4 regions of the Xylanimonas ulmi genome follow, and region 4 is predicted to be linked to each of the others. Evidence: predicted binding sites of a transcription regulator. Region 4 holds the regulator's gene; each other region holds the start of a gene.
What was found. The regulator LexA, encoded in region 4, represses DNA repair genes until DNA is damaged. The targets are predictions, from matches to a motif close to TCGAACANNTGTTCGA.
Positions count from the first base shown of each region.

Region 1: the regulator LexA is predicted to act here: its motif matches at 2,911-2,926, upstream of EV386_RS05320 (YbaK/EbsC family protein).
Region 2: the regulator LexA is predicted to act here: its motif matches at 2,694-2,709, upstream of EV386_RS17360 (HNH endonuclease signature motif containing protein).
Region 3: the regulator LexA is predicted to act here: its motif matches at 2,086-2,101, upstream of EV386_RS15275 (HNH endonuclease signature motif containing protein).

Region 1 covers NZ_SGWX01000001.1:1,164,655-1,170,350, reverse strand. The annotation lists gene phnE (phosphonate ABC transporter, permease protein PhnE) at 1-364, shown strand, start outside; gene EV386_RS05330 (MurR/RpiR family transcriptional regulator) at 342-1,205, shown strand; gene EV386_RS05325 (SDR family NAD(P)-dependent oxidoreductase) at 1,259-2,005, opposite strand; gene EV386_RS05320 (YbaK/EbsC family protein) at 2,321-2,818, opposite strand; gene EV386_RS05315 (hypothetical protein) at 2,977-3,384, shown strand; gene EV386_RS05310 (RidA family protein) at 3,395-3,820, opposite strand; gene EV386_RS05305 (fumarylacetoacetate hydrolase family protein) at 3,878-4,678, shown strand; gene EV386_RS05300 (acyl-CoA thioesterase) at 4,699-5,646, shown strand; gene EV386_RS05295 (bifunctional salicylyl-CoA 5-hydroxylase/oxidoreductase) at 5,643-5,696, shown strand, end outside.
Region 2 covers NZ_SGWX01000001.1:3,794,899-3,800,594, forward strand. The annotation lists gene EV386_RS17355 (MFS transporter) at 1-166, shown strand, start outside; gene EV386_RS17360 (HNH endonuclease signature motif containing protein) at 452-2,680, opposite strand; gene EV386_RS17365 (UDP-N-acetylmuramate dehydrogenase) at 2,915-4,087, shown strand; gene EV386_RS17370 (L,D-transpeptidase family protein) at 4,101-5,069, opposite strand; gene EV386_RS17375 (adenosine deaminase) at 5,179-5,696, opposite strand, start outside.
Region 3 covers NZ_SGWX01000001.1:3,310,498-3,316,193, reverse strand. The annotation lists gene hrpA (ATP-dependent RNA helicase HrpA) at 1-1,933, shown strand, start outside; gene EV386_RS15275 (HNH endonuclease signature motif containing protein) at 2,298-4,508, shown strand; gene EV386_RS15270 (O-acetyl-ADP-ribose deacetylase) at 4,707-5,249, shown strand; gene EV386_RS15265 (PspC domain-containing protein) at 5,395-5,696, shown strand, end outside.
Region 4 covers NZ_SGWX01000001.1:1,728,857-1,734,552, reverse strand. The annotation lists gene EV386_RS07990 (dienelactone hydrolase family protein) at 89-967, opposite strand; gene lexA (transcriptional repressor LexA) at 1,136-1,915, opposite strand; gene EV386_RS07980 (LysM peptidoglycan-binding domain-containing protein) at 2,129-2,539, shown strand; gene nrdR (transcriptional regulator NrdR) at 2,599-3,090, shown strand; gene serA (phosphoglycerate dehydrogenase) at 3,143-4,384, opposite strand; gene EV386_RS07965 (HelD family protein) at 4,493-5,696, opposite strand, start outside.

The sequences.
Region 1 (5,696 bases), 560 kb from region 4:
ATGGACCTTCGAGACGATCGAGGCCCTGCCCGACGGCGTCGCCGAGGCCGTGCGCGCCGCCGGGGGGACGCGCTCCGCGATCGTGCGCTGGGGCCTGTGGCCCGCCGCCGCGCCCGAGCTCGCGTCGCTCGCGCTGTACCGGTTCGAGATCAACGTGCGCACCTCGGCGATCCTCGGGGTCATCGGTGTGGGCGGCGTCGGCGACCTGCTGACGGGGTACACCCAGTACCGTCAGTGGGACGCCGTGGGCGTGCTGGTCGTCGTGGTCGTCGTGGTGACCATGGCGATCGACGCCGTCTCCGGCGCCATCCGCCGACGGATCACGAAGGGGGCCCGCGCACGTGTCGTGGAACGGACCGGATGACGCCCCGCCGTCGGCGCGCATCGCCGCGCTGGCGCCCGCGCTGCAGCCCAGCGAGCGGCGCGTGGCCGACGCGATCGCAGCGGACCTGGCCGGGGCCGTCGAGCGCACCGCGCAGCAGCTCGCCGACCACGCGGGCGTCGGGCGCGCGTCGGTCGTGCGCACCGCGCGCACGCTCGGGTACGACGGCTACCCGCAGTTGCGCGTCGCCGTCGCCCGCGAGCTCGCTTTCGCTCCGCCGGCCGAGGCCTCGACCGGCGATGGCACGGCTGTCGGCGCGCTGCGCGCGGCGGTCGAGGAGTTCGCGCGTGGGCTGTCGCGCGTGACGTCGGTGCTGACCGAGCAGCAGGTGACCGCCGCGGTCGCCGCGCTTGACGAGGCCGAACGTGTCGTCGTCGTCGCGGCGGGGCTGTCGATGCCGCTGGGGTACGACGCCGCAATGCGGCTCGGCGCGGCAGGCCGGCCGTGCGAGTTCGTGCCCGACCCGCTCGCGCAGCAGATCGCGGCCCGCCAGCTCACGGCGTCGTCGGTCTGCCTGGTGTTGTCGGGCTCCGGGTCGAGCCGGCCCACGCTCGCGGCCGCGGCGGACGCGCGGGACGCGGGCGCCCAGGTGCTCGCCGTGACGTCGTTCGCCGACGCGCCGCTGGTGCGCCTGGCGGACACGGCCCTGGTCGTTCCTCCGGTGGGAGGCACCTTCCGCGACGAGCTGCTGCACACCTCGCGCGCGGCCCTGGCGCTCGTCGTCGAGCAGCTCGTGGAGCTCGTGGCCCAGCGGCGCTCCGGACGCTCGGCGCGGGCGCGCGACGCCGTCCTGCGGGTGCTCGGTGAGAGCCTCGGCGACTGACCCGCCACAGCCGACGTTGCGCGGCGGTCGGGGCCGACCGCCGCGCCCTGCCGTCACACGGCCGTGTACCCGCCGTCGATCAGGTGGTAGCTGCCCGTGATGAACGACGCCTCGTCGCTCAACAGGAAGGACACGAGGTCGGCCACCTCCTCGGGCTCGCCGAGCCGCCCCATCGCGTGCTTCGCGGCGACGTCCGCCGTGATCTCCTGCGGCAGCGCGGTCAGCAGCGGCGTCGCGATATACCCCGGCCCGACGGCGTTGACCCGCACGCCCGAGCGCCCGTAGTCGGACCCGACGGCCTTGGTGAGCCCCACCAGGCCGTGCTTGGCGGCCGTGTAGGCGGGGTTCTGCGGCACGGCGATCGTCCCGGCGATTGACGCCATGTTCACGATGGCGCCGCCGCCCGAGGCGATGATCGCCGGCAGCTCGTAGTGCAGGCAGTACGCGGTCCCGGACAGGTCGATCCCGATGACCCGGTCCCAGTCGGCGATCGGCAGGTCGGCGATCGGCAGGTTCGGGCCCGGGATGCCCGCGTTGTTGACCGCCAGGTGCAGGCCGCCGAACGCGGTCACCACGGCCTCGACGACGTCGCGGTCGTCGTCCGGGTCGGCCACGTCCTGTCGCAACGCGATGCCCGCTCCCCCGGCCTGCTCGACCATGGCGAGCGTGGCCTGGGCCGCCTCGAGGTCCAGGTCGGTCGCCGCGACGGTCGCGCCGTCCGCGGCCAGTCGGATCGCCACAGCGCGGCCGATGCCTGATCCCGCCCCGGTGACCAGCGCGGTCTTGCCTTCGAACCTCATCCTGCTACCTCCAGACGGCAGAGCACCCGCGCGCGCCGCACCCAGGTGCGAGAACAGGACGCGCCGCGCGGGCGCACGCCGGACCGGGCAGTCCCTCCTGCCCGCCCGCCGCTCACGCCGCGGTCCCGACGCCGACGTTACGGCGGACGCGACCCGCCCCGCCCAAGACCCACGAGCGTGGCAGGCAACGATCGGTCGCCGGGCGAGATCCGCGCCGACGGGTGACCGCGCCAGGAGGGCTCGCCGCCGCCGCGCTCACTCGTCGCTGATCGCGTCGGGCACCCACCTCGCGCCCGCCGTCGGACAGCCTGCTGGTCAGGGCGCCGGGTGCTCCGCCTGCCCCGGATACTGGGCGACAGACACCCAGCCGTGGTGGCCCGTGACGCGCTCGAGCTCGTCGGGCGTGACCTCGATCGCCGAGTTGGCGCTGCCGCACGCGGGAAAGACCGTCTCGTACCGGCGCAGTGACTCGTCGAGGTACACGGCGGCCGACGGCGGGTTGCCGAACGGGCAGACGCCGCCCGGCGCGTGGCCGGTCAACGCCTCGACCTCGTCGCCGCCGAGCATGCGCGCCTTGACGCCGAACGCCGTGCGGAAGGCCGCGTTCTGTGTCCGGGCGTCGCCTGCCAGCACCACGAGGATCGCCGTGCCCGGCTCGGCGCCGCGGAAGCTGAGAGTCTTGGCGATGCGCGCCGGCTCGACGCCGAACGCCGCCGCGGCGAGCTCGACCGTCGCCGACGACTGCGGCGTCACCCGGATCCGGTCGGCCATGTCGAAGCGAGCGAGATGGGCGGCGGCCACGTCGAGCGACATGCCGACGATGATAGGGGCGCTCCGATCGCGCCAGCAGCCCGCGCAGTTTGCGCCCACGGCTCGCGCCGTGTTGAGGTGAGGCACACCTCAGCACGAACGAGCGTCCGAGCCCGGGGCGAACCACCGCCCCGCAGCGCCCGCGCTCGACGAAGGAACGCATGCCCCCCACCGGCGACCGCCACGTCCTGCTCGCAGGCGACCTCCACGACATCCCGCGGATCGTGATGGTCCTGGAGCACTCGTCGCCGTGGGTGTACGGCCAGATCTACCTCGAAGTCGACGACCGCGACCTCCCCGTCGCCCGCGCGCTCCTGCTGGACGAGCTGCCGGATGGCGTCTGCCTGACGCTCCTGCTCCGCCCCCGCGGCGCCGCGAGCGCCCCGGGCGAGCTGCTGGCCCGGGCGCTGACCGGCTGGGTCGCGGAGTGGGCGAGCGGCCAGGCGCCGCGCGACGCGGGCGCCATCGCCATGTGGGTCGGATTCGCCGCCAGCCCCGCGGTCGACTCGGCGTGTCAGGCGCTCGGGGCGCGGCTCGCCCGCACGCCCGTGCAGTTGTGCCGGGACTGACAGCCCGGCGTCATGAGCGGATCAGCCGCTCGTCGGGGATGACGGCGACCCCCATGATCTCGATGAGGGCCTCGGCCTGCCACAGGCCCGTGGCGCCGATGCCCGCCATCGCCGGGTAGACCGGCCCCGCCAGCTCACGCCACACCGCGCCGATCTCGCGTCCGTGCGCCTGGTAGTCGGGGATGTCCGTCAGGAAGATCGTGATCGACACGAGGTCGCCGGGAACACCCCCGCAGGCCCGCAGCGTGGTCAGGACGTTGCCGAACGCCTGGCGGAACTGCGCGACGATCCCGCCGGGGACGATCCGCATCTCGGCGTCGAGCGCGGTCTGGCCGCCGAGGTAGAGCGTGTTCCCGCTCAGTGTGCCGTGGGAGTACCCACGGGGCGCGGGCAGCGTGTCCGGGTTCACCGCCAGTGGCGTCAACTCTGAGCTCATGCGCCGCAGGCTAACCATCTATTGACAGATGTGCAACGTTCGTGCGAGAACTGCAATATGCGAGCTGCGACAGTCATCACACCCCACGGCACGACCGCCGCGGTCCAGGACGGCACGACCTGGCGGGCGCTGCCCGCCGCTGACCTCTCAGCCCTCCTGGCCGCCGACGTCGCCTGGCAGCCCGGCGCGCGGCTCGCCGACGCCACGCCGACACTGCCGCTGCCACGTCCGGGCAAGGTCATCTGCTGCGGCCTCAACTACGGCGACCACATCGCCGAGACCGGACGCGACACCCCCTCCCACCCGACGCTCTTCGCCAAATATGCGGACACGCTGACGGGCGACGGCCAAGACATCCGGCTCCCGGCCGGCGTCGAGGTCGACTGGGAGGCCGAGTTGGCCGTGGTCGTCGGGCGCGAACTGCGCAATGCCGACCAGGCGCAGGCGCGCGGAGCAATCGCGGGCTACACGGTCGCCAACGACATCTCCGTGCGCGACTGGCAGCGCCGCACTCCGCAGTGGTTCCAGGGGAAGGCCTGGGACGCGACCACCCCCCTCGGTCCGGTCGTCGTCACCCCCGACGAGCTCGACCCGGAGGCCGGTGTCGAGGTGATCTGCCGCGTCAACGGCATCGAGCGACAGCGAGGCGACACCAAAGCGCTCGTGTTCCCCTGCGCGACGCTCCTGGCCTATGTGTCCACCTTCACCACGCTCAGGCCAGGCGACGTGCTCCTGACCGGGACTCCCGGCGGAGTCGGCATCGGGATGACGCCTCCCGCGCTGCTCGCCGACGGCGACGTCGTCGAGACCGAGGTCACCGGCATCGGCGTCCTGACCAACACCATCCGGCTCGCATGACGCTCCGAAGGAAGACGCCGATGCCCCCCTTCCCCGCCGCGACCGTCTCCGCCCGCACACCGACGTCGACGCTCGTGACGAACGCCCTCACGCTCACGCCGGCCGACGCGGAGGTGTTCGACGTCGCGTTCACCGCCACGACGGGCCGGTGCCCATGGCCCAAGGCTTACGGCGGGGACATGGTCGCGCAGGCGCTGGTCGCCGCGACGCGCACGGTCACCGACGGCAAGTCGATCCACTCGACGCACGCCTACTTCCTGCGGCCTGTCGACATCGGCGCCCAGGTCCGCTACGAGGTCGAACTGCTGCGCGACGGGCGTGGCTACAGCGCACGCCACGTGCGCGGCTTCCAGCACGGCAAGCCCGTGTTCGTGTGCCTGGCGAGCTTCGCCACCGCAGCTCCCGGCGGCGGCTTCCAGCCGGCGATGCCTCCCGCCCCGGGACCCGACTCGGTCTCGACGTCACAGGCGCACCTCGCGTCACGAGACGCGGGCGCGGTCCGCGACGACGCACTGACCTACTGGGCCCTCGGGCGAGGCTTCGACATCCGCCACGCTCCCGACCCCGTCTACCTCACGGCGGACGGCCGGCGCACGCCCCACCAGGCGGTGTGGATCCGACCCTTCGACGCGCTGCGTCCGGTCGACGGACTCAGCCAGACACAGCGTGACGCGGCCGCCCTCGCTTACGTGTGCGACTACACGATCCTCGAGCCCGTCCTGCGAGTGCTCGGACTGGCGTGGGCCGATGAGGGGCTCGTCACCGCGAGCCTCGACCACGCCATGTGGTTCCACCGGCCCGCGACGCTGGGCGGCTGGCTTCTCTACACCCAGGAGGCGCTCTCGGTGGCCGACGGCCGCGGAAGCGCCACCGGCCGTTTCTTCACCGCCGACGGCGTCCATGTGGCGACCGTCGTCCAGGAAGGCATGATCCGGGCCACTGCGCCCGCGAAGGGAGACCAGGAATGAAGACCGCGATCGTCGGTGGCGGCCCCGGAGGCCTGTACCTCGCCACCCTC
Region 2 (5,696 bases), 2.1 Mb from region 4:
CGGGTATGCGGCGTTCTTTGCCGGTCCGGCGCTCATCGGTTTCGCCGCGGACCACGTCGGCTACCGCCACGCGCTGGCCGTCATCGCGCTGCCGGTGGTGATCGGCCTGGCGTTCGCGGGCAGCGCCCGCCCGATCGCTCCGAGCGCCCCGACCTCGCACACGTAGGGTCCCCGCGGCGCCTGACCCCAGACACCGGGTTTCGCCGGGGTCGCCGCGCGATCCCTGGCCGCGCCGGAGCGCGGGACCGTCTACCGGAGCGAGGAGCGAGGAGCGAGGGGCGAGGGGCGAGGGGCGAGGGGCGAGGGGCGAGCGGCGAGGGGCGCCGGGATCGCTCACGAGGCAGGCACAGGCTCCTCGGGCTCCTGGGCTCCTGGGGAGGCTCGCTTGCTTGCGGTCGTGCTCATGCAGCCCATGCGGACGAGCCCCGCGTGGAGGTGCTTGCGGCTGTGGTCATGGAGCCCGTGTGGCGGACGAGCCCCGCGTGGTGGGACTTTGCGGCGTCCACCGCGGCGGCACCGGCCCGAGCAGGTCGTCGCAGCGTGATGGGCGCACCGTGGTGGGCGCACTCGTCGCGCGTCCCTCGGTCCTCCTTTCCGCGTGTCGCTTGCGACTCTCAGGCGCCTGCGAGCGAGTGTGCTGGTCAGAAGGGTGGGTCGCCGAGGTCGCCGAGGTCGCCGAGGTTGTCGGGGTCGTCGGGGTCGTCGGGGTCGCCGAAGTCGTCCGGGTCGTGGTGGCGAGGTGGCGAGGTGGCATGCCGGCGAGGTCGGGGTGGGGGTCGTCGAGGGCAGGTGGTGGCGGGTCGGGCTCGGGGTCGGGCGGGGGGAGGGCGGCGGGCTGCGGCCGTCTGTCGTGGATGGTGGTGGGCGCTGGCGCGGGGTGGGTGGTGTGCGTGTGCCCGGTCGGCGTGGTCCATGTCAGGGTGCCCTCGTCGTCGTCTTGACGGACGGCGAAGCGGGTTTGGTGCTTGAGGACGTGGTGGTGGCGGCACAAGTGGGCGAGGTTGTCGGGCGCGGTGGGGCCGCCGAGGGCGTGGGCGAGGGTGTGGTCCGTGTCGGCGGTGGCGGCGGGTCGGGTGCAACCGGGGAAGCGACATGTCGTGTCGCGAACCTTGACGTAGTGGCGTAGGTCGGCTGGGGGCCGGTAGGCCTCGACTCCGACTGCGAGGACCCTGCCGGTGTGGGGGTGGGTCAGCAGGCGCGTGAACGAGGTGGCCACACCGGCCAGCTCGCGTGCGGTCTGCGGGTCGATCGGGATGGTCCCGTCGAGCAGCGCGGGCTCGTCCGTCCGGCCCAACAAGGTCAGCACGGGGACGGTGACGTAGATCTTGGGCCGCACCGACCGAGCGATACGGGCCAGGTGGACGTCCGTGTCGCCGAACTCCACATCGCGTGTCGAGGCGCGAGCCGCGCTCGCGTGGTCGAGGGCGTGCCCGGTGTCCGGCCCGAGGGCGGGGTTGGCGACGGCGCCGGCGGCCGTGACGGCGCCGGCGGCCGTGACGGCGCCGGCGGCCGTGACGGCGCTGGCGGTGTTGACAGCGCTGGCGGCGGAGAGGTCGAGGGTGCCGTCGTCCAGCAGGAGGGCGCAGGCGACGTCGGAGCGCAACTGTGTCAGGGTGCGCCCATCGCCCTGGGCGCGGGCGGCGCGGGCGACGGTGGTCAGGCGGTCTTTGATCGCGCAGACGGCCGGCGCGGGTGCGAACAGGGTCAGATAGGCCATGCCGTCGCGCGCGGGGTCGGTCCACACCCCGCGTTTGGTCGCGGCCTCCTGGTGGCGGACCTCGGGCGGGGTGGGGCAGACGCGTTCGCGCGCGCGGCGCACCGTGCGGGCGAACGTGCGCGTGTTCTGGCGGGTGGCGGCGGGTGCGACGGCCTCGTCCAGGCGCGCCGCGGCTCGCTCGTTCAGTTCTGCGACCGTCTCGGCGACCTTGGAGGCGTTCGCCCACGCGGCCCGCCCCGACAGGGCCGCCGTCAGGGTGCGCGGTGCCCGGGCGGCCAGCGCCTGAGCCGCGCACATCCGTGCGCCGATGACCTGTTCGCCCTGGTGGGTGCCCAACGCGATCTCGGCGACCACTGCCCGCCGGGCCAGGTCGGCGCGCCGGGTCGTGCCCGCCGCGCGGAGCATCGGGCCGTGCTCCGCCAGCAGGTCCTCGGCACGCAGCGCCTGCCTGCGCGCCCGCTCCAGCAGCACTCCTTCGAGGGCCTCGAGCGCGTTGACCCGCGAGCGCACCTCGGCGATCGCCTCCACCGTCTCGTCCAGGTCGCTCATCCCGACCGCCCCGCGCACCTGGAGCAGGCTCCTCGCGTCCGACGGCAACGACGGGCAAGGCTCGGGCCAGCTCCGGGCGGCGGGGTCGAGGGGCGAACGGCCCAGCAGCGAGTTGACGAGGCCGGGACGGCCCGGCAGCCGTGACGCGAACGATCCGTCGTCCTCGATCGGCGCCGGCGCGAGCGCCGCCAGGCGCGCACGCACCTCGGCCCGAAGCGGCTCAGGGGTCGGCGCGCCGGTCGCGGCGACAGGGTTCGGACCGGAAGGCCGCGCGCCGAGCGCGGGAGAGTTGACGGCCTCGGGAGCGCCGAGGGGCGCAGGGGAGTTGCCCACCTCGGGCGTGTCGGTGCGGGCGTGGGATCGGCTCGCGCCCGCCACGTCTCCCGCCACGTCTCCCGCACCGTCCTCGACCATGAGGCCAGTCTATTCGAACACCTGTACGAATGACCAGGTCACCGCTCATCCCGCGACACCATTCATCCCGCCGTGATCCGCGCGCGAGCCCTCGGCGGCTCCCCGTGCCCCGGCGCCGGGACGCCCTGCCCCGATCCCGCAACGGGGGATCACCCGCGACCCGATCGCGCGCCCGTCGCTCGCGCAGGCCCGCCACACCGAACGGCCGCTCGCGCAATCTCCTAGTCTGGCTCGGTGAGCATCTCCACCGTCGCCCCCGCCCTGGCCGAGTTGACGACGCTGCGCGTGGGCGGTCCCGCCGACGCGTACGTCGAGGCGACGACCGAAGCCGAACTCATCGACACCGTCCTCGCCGCCGACGACGCCGGTCAGCCGCTGTTGGTCGTCGGCGGCGGCTCCAACCTGCTGGTGTCCGACGAGGGCTTCGGCGGCGTCGTCGTGCGCGACCTGCGCACCGGCTTCACGCTCGACTCCGCGGACACGTGCGGCGGCGCGAGCGTCTCGGCCGTCGGCGGGCAGGACTGGGACGACGTCGTCGCGGCGTCGGTCGAGCAGGGCTGGGTGGGCCTCGAAGCGCTGTCGGGCATCCCGGGCACCGTGGGCGCCGCGCCCGTGCAGAACATCGGCGCGTACGGCCAGGAGGTCGCGGGCGCGCTGTCGACAGTGCGGACCTGGGATCGGCTCAAGGGCCGCGTGCGCACCTTCGCGGTCGGCGAGCTGGGCTTCGGCTACCGCACCTCGGTGCTCAAGCGCTCGATGCGCGGCATGCCCTCGCAGGACGACCCGCAGGCGCCGTGGTTCCCGACGCCGCGCTACGTGGTTCTCGACGTGACGTTCCAGATGCGCCTGGGCACGCTCTCGGCGCCGATCGGGTACGGGGAGCTCGCCGCGCGGCTCGGTGTCGACGTCGGCGAGCGGGCCCCGTCGACGGCGGTGCGTGATGCGGTCCTGGAGCTGCGCGCGGGCAAGGGCATGCTGCAGGACGGCCGGTTCGGCTCGGCGCCCGGCGCCGACCACGACCGGTGGTCGGCCGGCTCGTTCTTCACCAACCCCGTCGTGCCCGCCGAGCAGGCGGACCTGCTGCCGCCCGACGCTCCGCGCTACCCGGTCCGCTCCGCCCGGCCCGCCGCGACCACGGGCCCGAGCCTCGGCGCCGTCGATGCGTCGCTGATCAAGACGAGCGCGGCCTGGCTCATCGCCCGCGCCGGGTTCGACAAGGGCTTCGGGGTGTCAGGTCCGGACAGCCGCGCGACGCTCTCGACCAAGCACACGCTCGCGCTGACCAATCGGGGTGGCGCCTCGGCCGACGACGTCGTCGCCCTCGCGCGCGTGCTGCGCGACGGCGTGCTCGACGCCTTCGGGATCGAGCTCGAGCCCGAGCCGGTGCTCGTGGGCGTCAGCCTCTGACGCGCGAGGCCGGTCAGTAGACCAGGACCGTCGTCCCGATCGGCATTCCCCACGAGTCCCACAGCCAGTTCATGGCCCCGTTCGACACGCGCACGCACCCGTGCGAGGCGGGATAGGGCGGGATCGACCCCGAGCCGTGCACCGCGATCCCGCCGGTGAAGTACTTGGGCCGCCACATGTCCCCGAGTTCGAGCGTCGAGGCGTGCATGCCGTCGTCCTGCATGTACACCTGGAACGTGCCGCGCGGGGTGCGGGCGACGTACTGGCGGCCGAGGGCCTCATACGGCTTGCCGTTGCCCGAGGATGCGTTGATGACCTTGGTGACGTGGCCGTCGTCCACGGCCAGGAGGATCTGACGGTCGATGTCGATCTCGACCACGTGGCCCGACGTCGAGCGCGGCGCCGGGCGGTGGCCCGCGTCGAGCGCCGCCTGCGTCTGCGGGCCGATCACGCCGTCGCGCGCCAGGCCGGCCGCCTTCTGGAACGCCCAGACCGCCTGAAGCGTGGCCGACCCGTACACGCCGTCGGGGTCGACGAAGCCGTAGCCGAGGTCGCGCAGGCGCTCCTGGAGCGCGAGCACCTCGGGGCCCGTCGAGCCGCGCCCGACGTACTCGGGCTCCGGCTCTGGCTCTGGCTCGGGCTCCGGCTCGGCGGTCGGCTCCGGGTCGCTGGTCTCGGCGCCCGGCTCGCCGCCCGCCTCGCCGCTCGGCGTGTCGGACGGCGTGTCCGAGGGGGACTGCGAGGGGTCGGGCTCGGCGGACGCCGACGCCGACGCGTCGGGCGTCGGTGGGGTGGCCGTGGTGGGGAGCGGGGTGGCGGACGACGAGCTCGGGGCCGGCGCGGCGCCGTGCGTCGCGCCCTCGCCCGGCCAGGCGCACGCCGCGAGGGCTGTGACGAGCCCCGCGGCGAGCGCCCGGCGCAGCCAGGCCTTCGCCTGGACCCGCGGGTCCGTGCGTGTTGTGCCGTGCCCGCGGTGACCCATCGAAGCGTGCTTCCTCTCGCCTGTCTCTCGGCCTTCCATCGTGTGCCCAGCGTGCCCGGACAGGCTCACGCCAGGCCCGGCCAGGCGTCGATCGTCACCGGTTCGTGACTTATGCGGGCGCCTCGTCGTCTCCGGGCGCGGGCTCGGCGAGCCAGGAGTCGACGCCCGCGAGCATCCGCCATTTGCTGCCCTCGGACGCCCGGCTCGCGCGGATCGAGGACCGGGCCAGGTCCGCGAGCGCCGCGTCGTCGAACCCGTGCGCGCTGCGCGCGGCCTCGTACTGCGCGACCAGGCGCGTGCCGAACAACAAAGGGTCGTCGGCCCCGAGCGCGACGATCGCTCCGGCGTCGACGAGCGTGCGCAACGGCACGTGGGCGGTGTCGGGGTAGACGCCCAGGCCCACGTTCGAGGCTGGGCAGACTTCGAGCGCGACGCCGCGCGCGACGACGTCGTCCAACGTCGCCGGGTCCTCGCTCGCCCGGACGCCGTGCCCCAGGCGGTCGGGCCGCAGCGTCGTGAGCACCGTGTCCACGTGCTCAGGTCCGAGCAGCTCGCCGCCGTGCGGCACCGAGGCGAGCCCCGCGTCACGCGCGATGCGGAAGGCGCGCGCGAACGCCTGCGTGTCCC
Region 3 (5,696 bases), 1.6 Mb from region 4:
CGCCTTCTACGACGAGCGTGTGCCGGCGTCGGTGGTCAGTGCGCGGCACTTCGACACTTGGTGGTCGAGGGCGCGCCGCCAGACCCCGGACCTGCTGACGTTCCGCCTGGAGGACCTGGTCGACGTCGAGGCCGTGGACCCGGCGCAGTTCCCGTCGTCGTGGACGCAGGGCGAGGTCACCCTGCCGTTGACCTATCAGTTCCGTCCCGGCCAGGACGCCGACGGCGTCACCGTGCACGTGCCGTTGTCGATCCTCCCGCGCCTGTCGCCGTCGGGGTTCGACTGGATGGTGCCGGGCCTGCTCGACGAGTTGTGCGTCGCGACCATCCGCTCGCTGCCCAAGCCGGTGCGCGTGCAACTCGTGCCCGCGCCCGACGTCGGCGCGGCCGTCGCGGCGTGGCTGCGCGAGAACACTCCCGCTTGGCAGGACATGGCCCGGGCGGGCGACATGGCCGAGCCGTTCGCGGTGGCCTTCACGCGCGCGGTGCGGGCGCTGCGCGACGTCGTCGTGCCTGATGACGCGTGGGACGCCGAGCGCGTCGAGCGGCTGCCCGCGCACCTTCGGGTGACGTTCCGGGTCGAGGACGCCGGAGGCTCGGCGGCCGGGTCCCGTCCGGGCTCTGCGGGCGGCGCGGGCGGCGCGGGCCAGGCCCGCCGGGCCCGCGACCGCGTCGCCGCCGTGCTCGATGAGTCCAAGGACCTGCTGGCGTTGCAGCGCCGTCTGGCCGCGCAGGCCGAGGCGGCGGTGCGCGCGGCTGTCAAGGGCGCCGTCGGGATCGCGCTGGAGGAGGCTCGCGCCAAGACGAGCGCGGCCTCGGGGGCGCGCGCGGCCGACTCGGACGCGTCCGCGGACTCTCGCCCGACCGGCAACTCCGGCGGGGCCGGCGCCGCGTCCGCCCCGCCCACCGGCGCCGCCGCCGGCCCACGCTCCGGCGCCCGCGACGGGGGTTCGGGGGCGGGTGCAAGCGCGCCCGCCGCCCCCGTCGTCGCCGAGCGCACCGGCCTGACGACGTGGCCCGACGGGTTGCCGGACGGCCGCCTCCCCGAGGTCGTGTCGAGCGACCTGGGTGGCGGCGTCGTCGTGCGCGGCTACCCGGCCCTGGTCGAGGAGCCGGGCCCGCGAGCGGAGCCGACCGTGGCGCTGCGCATCCTGGCCGACGCCACCGCGCAGCCGGGCGCGCACGCGCGCGGCGTGCGCCGTCTCTTGCTCGCCGAGAACCGGCTCGCGCCCGCCCGCGTCACGTCGCGCTGGACGGGCAGGCAAGCGCTGACCCTCGCAGCGAGCCCCTACCGCACGACCGACCTCCTGGCCGACGACCTCCAGCTCGCGGCCGTCATCGCGCTGACCAGCGGCGATGTCGCGCTCGGACCAGGAACCCCTGCGGGCGTCGACGCTGTACAGATTCGTGACTCCGAGACGTACAGCACCGCCACGGCGCATGTGCGTCAGCACCTGGAGGACGAGACCTACCGCGTGGCGGGCCACGTCGTCGCCGCGCTGGCGGCCTGGCGCACGCTTGAGGGAGAGGTCCGGGCGACGTCGTCGCTCGCCCTGCTCAACACCCTGCAGGACATCCGCGACCACGCCGCCACACTGGTGCACAACGGCTTCGTCAGCGCGACTCCCCCGCGCCGGCTGCCGCACCTGGTGCGCTACCTGCGCGCGGCGTCGCACCGGCTGGAGAAGGCCCAGGCCAACCCCCACCGCGACGCCGAGCTGGCCTGGCGCGCGCACGACGTCGAGGAGGCGTACGCCAAGGCGCGCGCCACGTACGCCGCAGGCCCGGCCGACCCCATCCGCGCGGCCGAGCTCGCCGAGGCCCGTTGGCAGATCGAGGAGCTGCGCGTCAGCCTCTTCGCGCAGCAGCTCGGCACGGACGGCACCGTCAGCGAGAAGCGCATCCGCAAGACACTCGCGCCCAACGGCTGGTGACACGCGCGCGGCGAGCTCCGCGCCAGCCGGGCCGACCGCTCCAGCCCGGGCCAGGAGTGTCGACGAAGTCCTGACGCAGAACAGGCTCCGATGCCCCACGAACACCGAACACGGCAGCACCGGTGTCGCAAAATGAGCGATGACCTGGAAGTTCGTACAGGTGTTCGAATACAATCAAGGCATGGTGAGTCGGCAAGAAGGCAGGCAAGCAACACGCGTTGTTGCTGCGCCCATCTCGCCAGCCACGTCGCCCGCCCCCGCCGCGTCCACCCCGCCCGCCCTCTCCGCCACGCCCCCCGCCACCTGCGCCGCGCCTGACGTACTCGCCACCTCCGCCCAGCCAGCGCGAGGCCGTGGTGCGGACGTGCCGCGCTCGATCGCGCTGGACCCCACTCGCGGCGAGGACCTCAGGACGGCCGAGGACCGTCGGCGCGAGGCGTTCCGCGCCGACGTCAAAGCACGCCTGGCCGCGCTCGCCTCGGTGCGGATCGAGGACGACGGCTCGTTCGCCACGCAGTTCGCGGATCGCCCTGGTCTCGCCAACGCGCTCCTCGGCCGCTGCCCCCTCGATCCCGCGGATCTTGACTGGGCGACGAGCCCCGTCTCCAACGCGCCACTTGAGCCCGACGCTGTCCCCACCGCGACGCTGCCCGTGAACGTCCAACGCCTCGTCGAGGTTCGCGGCGCCGTCGGCGTGCGTGACCTGGACGAGACCCTCGAGGCGATCATCTCCGTGCGGGCGAGGGTCAACGCGTTGGAGGCGTTCGAGGGCGTTCTGCTCGAGCGTGCGCGTCGACAGGCGTTGTGCGCGGAGGGCCTGCTCAACGAGTCCGAGCCGATGGTGCGCTCGGCGGGGCGGGCGCGCCGCGCGGATCTGGCCAGGAGGACGCTGGTCGCGGAGGTCGCCTTGGCGACGCGCCAGGGCGAGCAGACCGTCAGCGCGCGCATGCTGACCGCACAAGCGCTGGTCGCGCGGGCGCCGCGCACCTTGACCACCGCGCTCACGGGCGACGCCGCCTGGGCGAACGCCGTCAAGGTGGCCGACGCCGTCGCTGACCTCGACCCGCGGACAGCGGCTCGCCTGGACGACCAGGTCGTGGCCGCGGCAGCGTGCCAGAACACGAAGACGTTCGCCCGCACGGTGCGGCGCACGCGGGACCGGCTGTGCCCGACGCCCGCCGAGGTCCGTCATGCGGAGGCTGCGACCAAACGCGGCGTGTGGACCGATCCGGCGCGCGACGGCATGGCCTACCTGACCCTGCTCGCTCCCGCGCCGGCGGTGCACGCGATCACCGACCGCCTCTCGACCGTCGCGCGGTCGGCTCGCTCCGAAGGCGATGGGCGCACGCTCGCCCAACTGCGCGCCGACGTCGCCTGCGCGCTCCTGCTCGACGACGGCACGCTCGACCTGCGCGCGGCATCCGTGATGACCGCCGCGACGAAGGCGACGTCAGCCGTCATGTCCCCCTCGGCCCAGCACGCAGGTGAGCCCGCAGGTCAGCCCACCAGCCAGTCCACCTCCGAGCCCACTGTCACGGGGCGCCTCGCCACCGACCGCCTCATCACTGACGCCACCAAGGCCCACCTCGCCACCGGTCTCCCCACGGACGCCGACGACGCGCACGCGGGTCACGCGGCGGACTACCGCGGGCGTACCGGCGGCACGGCCGCAGAGTTGGCGCGCATCGCGCGCTCGGTGCGGCCGAAGGTCTACGTCACGGTCCCGGTGCTGACCCTGCTGGGCCGCGTCGACGAGCCCGCCTTGCTCGACGGCGACGTCCCGATCGATCCGGAGACGGCCCGCGAGATGGCGGGTCTGGCGTCGTCGTTCACGCGGCTGCTGACCCACCCGCACACCGGCAAGGTCCTGGGGGTGAGCGCTGAGACGTATCGGCCTCCGGCAGAACTGCGCCACTTCATCAAGGTGCGTGACACCAGTTGCCGCTTCCCGGGGTGCACGCGCCCCGCGGCCACGACGGACGCCGATCACACGGTCGCTCATGCCGAAGGCGGGCCGACGGCGTCCAGCAACCTCGCCCACCTGTGCCACCGACACCATGTGCTCAAGCACCAAGCCCGGTTCGCCGTCCGCCAGATCGATGACGAGGGAACCTTGACCTGGACTACCCCGACAGGGCGGCGCCACACCACCTCCACCGACCTGATCCCGGCGACCATCCACCGCGAGCGCCCACGGTTCCCGGACATGAGCGCGCCCGACGGCGACGAGCCACAGCCCCCAGAGTTCGCCGAGCCACCGCCAGACTTCGGCGACCCGTCATGGCTCGCCGACAACGACCCGCCGTCACCAGAGTTCGATGAGCCACTGTCAGACTTCAGCGACCCGTCATGGCTCGACGGCGACCCGAGTGGGCAGCGCGGCGACCCGAGTGGGCAGCACACCGACCAGCCTCGGCGCCTCGGCGAGCCGCGTTCGCGCCACGACGTCGCGCCCCCGCGCCCAAACGACGCGAGCGAAGCGTGCCCTCACCCGAACGTCGAGGGCCGCACGATCCCGCACCCCGATAGCGCGCACTCGCCCGGTCGCCCCGGTCTCGGTGACCCGCCGTTCTAGCGTCGAGGCGAGCGCGGGCGATCCGTAGGCGATCAGTAGGCGAACGGGGCGGCCGGAGACGATCGAGGACGAACTGGGTGTCCCGGCCCGCGCCGTCGGCCTCAGTGACGCCCGCATGCTCGGCCGGCTGCGGGCGGCGGGCTCGGCGAGCGGCACCTCGGCCTCCCACGGCAGATGATCGGGGCCTACGGTCGGTCTGTGCGGATCACCACCGAGCTCGGCGACATCACGCGGGTCGAGGCCGACGCCATCGTCAACGCGGCCAACTCGACGCTGCTAGGCGGCGGCGGGGTCGACGGCGCCATCCACGCGGCGGCCGGCCCCCGCCTGCTCGCAGCCTGCCGCGAGCTGCGCCGCACCACGCTGCCCGACGGACTGCCCGTCGGCGACGCGGTCGCTACCCCCGGCTTCGACCTGCCGGCCCGCTGGGTGATCCACACGGTCGGCCCGAACCGGCATGCGGGCCAGACCGACCCGGCGGCGCTCGCCTCCTGCTTCACGCGCTCGCTCGACGTCGCGGCCGACCTCGGCGCGCGGACGCTCGCCTTTCCCGCGGTGGGGGCGGGCGTGTACGGATGGTCGCCCGACGACGCCGCGAACGCCGCGATCGGAGCGGTGCGCGCCTGGGCCGTGGCGCGTCCGCACGTGGTCGACCACGTCCGTTTCGTGCTGTTCAGCGCACCCCTGCGGGCGGTGTTCGACGCCGCCCTGGCTGCGGCGGGCGCCGGGGCGGGCGAGTAGCGCCGCCACTCGCCGCGAGCGCCAGCGGACGCCGCGCCCCCGGCGCCCCGGTTCGAGGCCACCGGCGAATCCCTGAGCCCGCCTCAGGGGTCAATCCGGGCGGCACCCGATACCGCCGCCGGCGCGCTCCTCGCATGCTGGAGGCATGAGCACTCCAACCCCGAACCCGCAGACCTCCGACTCCAGCCAGTACGCGTACGCGCCGCCGCCGCCTCGCCCCTCTCCCCCGTTCTACCGGCCCACGCAGGGCCGGATGATCGGCGGCGTGTGCGCCGCCGTCGCCGACTATTTCGGCTGGGAGCGCACCGTCGTGCGACTCCTGACCGTCGCCTCGATCTTCCTGCCCGGCCCGCAGGTGCTGGCGTACATCGTGCTGTGGCTGCTGGTCCCGAGCGAGGAGAGGTTCTGGGCTCGCCGGGCGGCGTCGCAGCCCGGCGCCCCGTACTC
Region 4 (5,696 bases):
TCGCTTCTGAAGCCTTCTGACGGTTGGCTTTCGTGAAGTCAACGAAGCCACTGGCGGCAGACCGCACGTCGGCGTCGCGCCGGTGGTGTCAGGAGCTGCTCGCGGTGCCAGGGCTGCCCAGGTGCCGGGCGAAGAACCGGAGCGAGCTGTCGATTTCGAAGGACGGGATTGCAAAGTGGCCGCCGGGATTGGCGTGAAGGGTCTTCTCGGCGGAGCCGAGTGCGTCGAACAGCTTCATGACGGAGTCCCGCGGGTTCCCCTCATCGTCCCACTGCTGCACGTACTCGACCGGGACGGTGATCCGTGCCGCGGTGTCGGTGAGCCAGTCGCATGCGATGAGGCCGAGGACCGCAGCCTTGATCCGAGGTTCGGCCGCGACGAGGCGGATGCCCGTCTCACCGGCAGCGGACAGGCCGTAATACCCGACGCGCTGGCTGTCGCCGACGCAGTCCAGTTTCTGGAGTGCATCGAGGGTGGTCTGCCAGTCGGGTATGAGCTGCGACGCTACGACTTCGAAGAGGGCGGGCCATTCTGGGCCGGCGGGCTCGCCTGCCGCCTTTCGTTCGTCGATGATTTCGACCAGCCGCCGGATCTCCGGGTGCTCCGGCCGGTCGCCGGTACCGGGCGCGTCGATCGCCGCGACCGCGAAGCCGCAGGAGGTGACGTAGGGGAAGGCTCGGGAGACGACCTCCCATCCCTTCTTGTGTTGGCCGCCGCCGTGCCCGATCAGGACCAGCGGACGGGGACCGGAGCCCTCGGCGGGCGTCCAGAGCACCCCGGGGATGTCCCCGATAGTGAAGAGCTGTTCGCGGATGCCGTCAACGACGGTCTCTGAGGTCATACGCATGACAGGATCAAATCGGTACTCCCGCAGACGCGGCGAGTGAATTATCTGGCCGGCCAGGCTGGCGACGTTGATGCCCTGCGCCCGGTTGATCTCCCGTCGCCGGGGCACGATCGGCCACACCCGCGCAGGCTGCACTGGTGTCCTGAGTCCGGGATTCTGCGCAGATGCGTGGCGACGTCAGGCCAACAACGGGGGCATAGGGACATCCGAGAAGGATGCTGCCGACAGCCTCATGGAGGTCCGGTCAGTGGCGGGCCGGGCTTGGTCCAGGGCGCCTCACAGGGCGCCTCACAGGGCGCGCAGCACCGCCACGACGCGACCGAGGATCTGGGCCTCATCGCCAGGAATCGGCGCGTAGGCCGGGTTCTGCGGCAGGAGCCACACATGCCCGTGGTCATGCTTGAGCGTCTTGACCGTGGCCTCGCCGTCAATCATCGCGGCGACGACCTCGCCGTTCTCGGCCACCGGCTGGCGGCGCACCACCACCCAGTCGCCGTCGCAGATCGCGGCGTCAACCATCGAGTCGCCCTGCACCTTGAGCAGGAACAGCTCGCCGTCGCCGACGAGCTGGCGGGGGAGCGGGAACACATCCTCGACGAGCTGCTCAGCGAGGATCGGTCCGCCCGCCGCGATGCGGCCCACGACCGGCACGTACGACGGCGCCGCGAGCCGCTCGTCATCGAGGTCGAGAGCGGCGGGCGTGGCCGCGCCGGCGCGCTTGCCCGCGCCGCTCGCGGCCTCGTGCGAGCCCTCGTGCGTCGCGGCACCGGCGCCGGTGGGGTCGACGACCTCCATCGCGCGGGGACGGTTCGGGTCGCGCCGCAGATAGCCCTTGCGCTCGAGCGTCGTGAGCTGGTGCTTGACCGACGACGGGCTCGCCAACCCCACGGCCTCACCGATCTCGCGCATGGTGGGCGGGTATCCGCGCGTCTCGACCGACTCCCGGATGGTGTCGAGCACGCGTCGCTGACGCGGCGTCAGGCCGGGCTGCGGCCCGGCCTCCGGGAGGGCGCTCACCGTCGCGAGCCCGGGGGCGTCGGCGCCCGTGCTCGTCGTGCGACCCGTCATGACCTCTCCGTCCGTCGTCGTGCGCGTGGCGCCGGCCTGCCCGTGGCGACCGTCCGTTCCCGCTGGTCGTAGCACCACCCTAGGCCACCAGCGGCGCGGGATCAAACACGTGTTCGACGCGTGTCTCGACAATGTCGGTGGCGCGTGGCATGCTACAGGTGTTCGAACGAACGGGTGTTCGAACGAACTGCTGTTCTACTCACGGAGGACCTCATGGCCGCCACGATCGCTTGCCCCACCCTCGACGTCCCGGCGCGCCGCACGGCCGTGGTCCCAGCGCGAGTCGCCTCGGCGCAGGCCGCCCCGAGCGAGGCGCACGGCGCCCTCGGACTGGGCGGGTTGCGTCTGACGCGCCGGGGGCGCGTGGTGGTGTTCGCCCTGGCGCTCATGGTCTCGCTTCCGCTGGCCGGCGTCGGCGGCCGCGCGATGGCGAGCGACCCCGGACGCCCCGTCGAGGTCACGGTCCACACCGTGGCGCCGGGCGAGACCCTGTGGCAGCTCGCGCGGCACGTCGCCGAGCCGGGGCAGGACGTGCGCGACGTCGTCGCCGACCTGCGCGACCTCAACGAGTTGGAGTCGGTGGCGCTCACGGTCGGCCAGAGCGTGCTGCTTCCCCGGGACTGACCGCGTGGCGGCGGACGCCGGAGCCCCTGGCCTGGCCCGTGGCCGGTAGTCTCACCGGCATGCACTGCCCGTTCTGCCGTCACCCCGACTCGCGCGTGGTGGACTCGCGCACCGCCGACGACGGATCCTCGATCCGCCGCCGGCGCCAGTGCCCGAACTGCGGGCGCCGGTTCACGACGCTGGAGACAGCGAGCCTTTCGGTCGTCAAGCGCTCGGGGGCCACGGAGCCGTTCAGTCGGGACAAGATCGTCCTCGGGGTGCGCAAGGCGTGCCAGGGCCGCCCGGTGAGTGAGGACGACCTGGCGCTTCTCGCCCAGAAGGTTGAGGAGACGCTGCGCCAGCAGGGCAGCGCCGAGATCGACGCGTACGAGATCGGACTGGCGATCCTCGGCCCGCTGCGCGACCTCGACGAGGTCGCCTACCTGCGGTTCGCGAGCGTCTACCAGGCTTTCGACTCGCTCGAGGACTTCGAGAGCGCGATCACGTCGCTGCGCGCCGAGCACGCCGAGCGGGCGTCGGCCGCGCAGGACGAGCCTGCGGCGGACGCGTAGCGCGCGAGGCCTCCGAGAGGCGGGGTCAAGCGATCGCGGGCTCGCACGGCGCTCACAGGCCGGCGGAAGGCCCCGGCGGGAACTCGGGGCGCTCGAACGAGTCGCGGATGCGCAGGCGCACCGTGGTCCCCATCTCCTGCAGCTTGGCCGAGGCGCCGCGCTGGGCGACGTCGGAGATGTCGGTGACCACGTAGCCGATCTCGCCACGCGTGGCGAGCATCTGGCCCTCGATGTTGGCGCCGTGCTCGGCGAACACCTGGTTGACCGCCGCGAGCACGCCGGGGACGTTGCGGTGCAGCACCATGATGCGGCCCACGCCCGTCGGGGCGAGCTGGAGGTTGGGCAGGTTGACGGAGAGCATCGTCGAGCCGGTGGCGAGGTAGTCGCGCAACTTGGCGGCCACGAACTCGCCGATCGCCTCCTGTGCCTCCTCGGTCGATCCGCCCACGTGCGGGGTGAGGATGACGTTCGCCAGTCCGCGCAGCGGAGAGTCGAACTGGTCGCCGCGCTTCTTCGGCTCGGTGGGGAACACGTCGACCGCGGCGCCGCTGAGGTGGCCGGACTCGATCGCCGTTCGCAGAGCGTCGACGTCGACCACGAAGCCGCGCGAGAGGTTGAGGAAGATCGCCCCCGGCTTCATGCGCTCGAACAGGTCGCCGCCGAAGAAGCCCGCGTTGCCCGGCCGCCCGTCGACGTGGATGGTCACGGCGTCCGAGATCTCGAGCAACTCCTCGATGGAGCGCATACGCCGGGCGTTGCCGAGCGCGAGCTTCTCCTGGACGTCGAAGAAGACCACGCGCATGCCCAGGTTCTCGGCCAGCACCGACAGCTGCGAGCCGATGTTGCCGTAGCCGATGATGCCGAGCGTGCGCCCGCGCACCTCGTGCGCGCCGTCGGCGGTCTTGTCCCACACGCCGTCGTGCAGCGCCTTGTCGCGCACCGAGAGCCGACGGGTCAGCGAGATGATCTCGGCGAGCGCGAGCTCGACGACCGAACGTGTGTTGGAGTACGGCGCGTTGAAGACGGCGACGCCGTGCGACGCGGCCGCGACCAGGTCGATCTGGTTGGTGCCGATCGAGAACGTGCCCACGGCCTCGAGCCCGGGCGAGGACTCGAGCACCTTGCGCGTCACGGTCGTCTTCGAGCGGATGCCGAGCATGTGCACGCCCTCGAGCGCCTCGATGAGCTCGGCCTCGTCGAGCGCGCCGGAGCGCGTCTCGACCTCGTACCCCGCGGAACGCAGGATCTCGGCGGCGACGGGATGGACGTTCTCCAGGAGCAGGGCCTTCAGCACGCCCCCATGGTGCGCCCTGAGGTCAGCGTCGTCCAAACCCGTCTCACGCCCGCGGCGGCGCCTGTCGCCCGATGTCGCCGGTCCCCGCCGCGGTCGGGGCGCAAGCGCTCAGCCCTCGAAGCCGGGCGGCAGCGCGCGTTCGTGCACGACGACCAGGCGCTGCGTCGGACGTGTCATGGCCACGTACAGGTCGGACCATCCGCCCGCTCCCGCAGCGACGTCAGCGGGCTCGACCAGGACCACCGCGTCGTACTCCAGGCCCTTGACCTCGCGTGGCGCGAGCACGGTCACCTGCTGGTCCTCAGGCCGCTGCGCCGCCAGGCGCGCGGCCTCGCCGGCGCCGAGCGCGTCGGGCAGCGCGGCCTCGACGGCCGTGCGCAGGCCGGCGACGGCGTCCGCGGCGGCGATGACGGCGACCCGGCCCGCGCCGTCGGCGCCGACGAACTCGCGCGCGAGTGAGCCGACGGCGTCGGCGACCGCAGCCCGCGTGCCACCGTCCGGCACGCGGGCGTCGACGATCGCGCCCGGCACCTCGCGGGCGGCCGTGAGGGGTGAGGCGGGCAGGCTCGCGGCCTTCGCCACGCGCTGGGCCGCGTCGGCCACCGCCGCGGGTGTGCGGTAGGAGACCGTGAGCTCCTCAAGGCGCCAGCCGTCGCGCAGCACTGGCGTGAGTGCGGCCGACCATGACCGCGCGCCCGCGTGCGACGACGTCTGGGCGACGTCGCCGACGATGGTCATCGACCGGGTCGGGACGCGGCGCGCGAGCATGCGCCATGCCATCGGCGACAGCTCCTGCGCCTCGTCGACCACGACGTGTCCGTACGCCCACGCGCGGTCCGAGGCCGCGCGCTCGGCCGTCGTCAGGCGTGGGCCGCTGGAGGCGAACCGCTCCGCGAGCGTCTCAGCGTCGATCTGGATCATCGACCCGGCCGCGGCGCCCGAGGCGAGCACCGAGCGGGCGTGCGCGAGCGCCTCGGCGCGCTCGGCGGCCAGCGCGCGCTCCTCGGCGCGGGCCACGGCGTCGTCGTCGCCCAGCAGTTCGGCGGCCTCGTCGAGCAGCGGCACATCCGACTCGGTCCACGGGGCCCAGGGCGCGCGCAGCACCGCGGCGCGCTCGGCGTCGGTCAGCTCGGGCGCGGCCTCGGCGAGGCGGTGCGGGCGCGAGAGCAGGTCGTCGACGAGCTTCTTGGGCGAGATGGGGAACCACGCGAGGTTGAGCGCGACGCGCACGTCGCGCAGGCCGCGCAGATCCTCGAGCACGACCGCGCGGTCCTCGGGGGTCAGGTCGCGGCCCTCGGCGGTCTGGTACTGC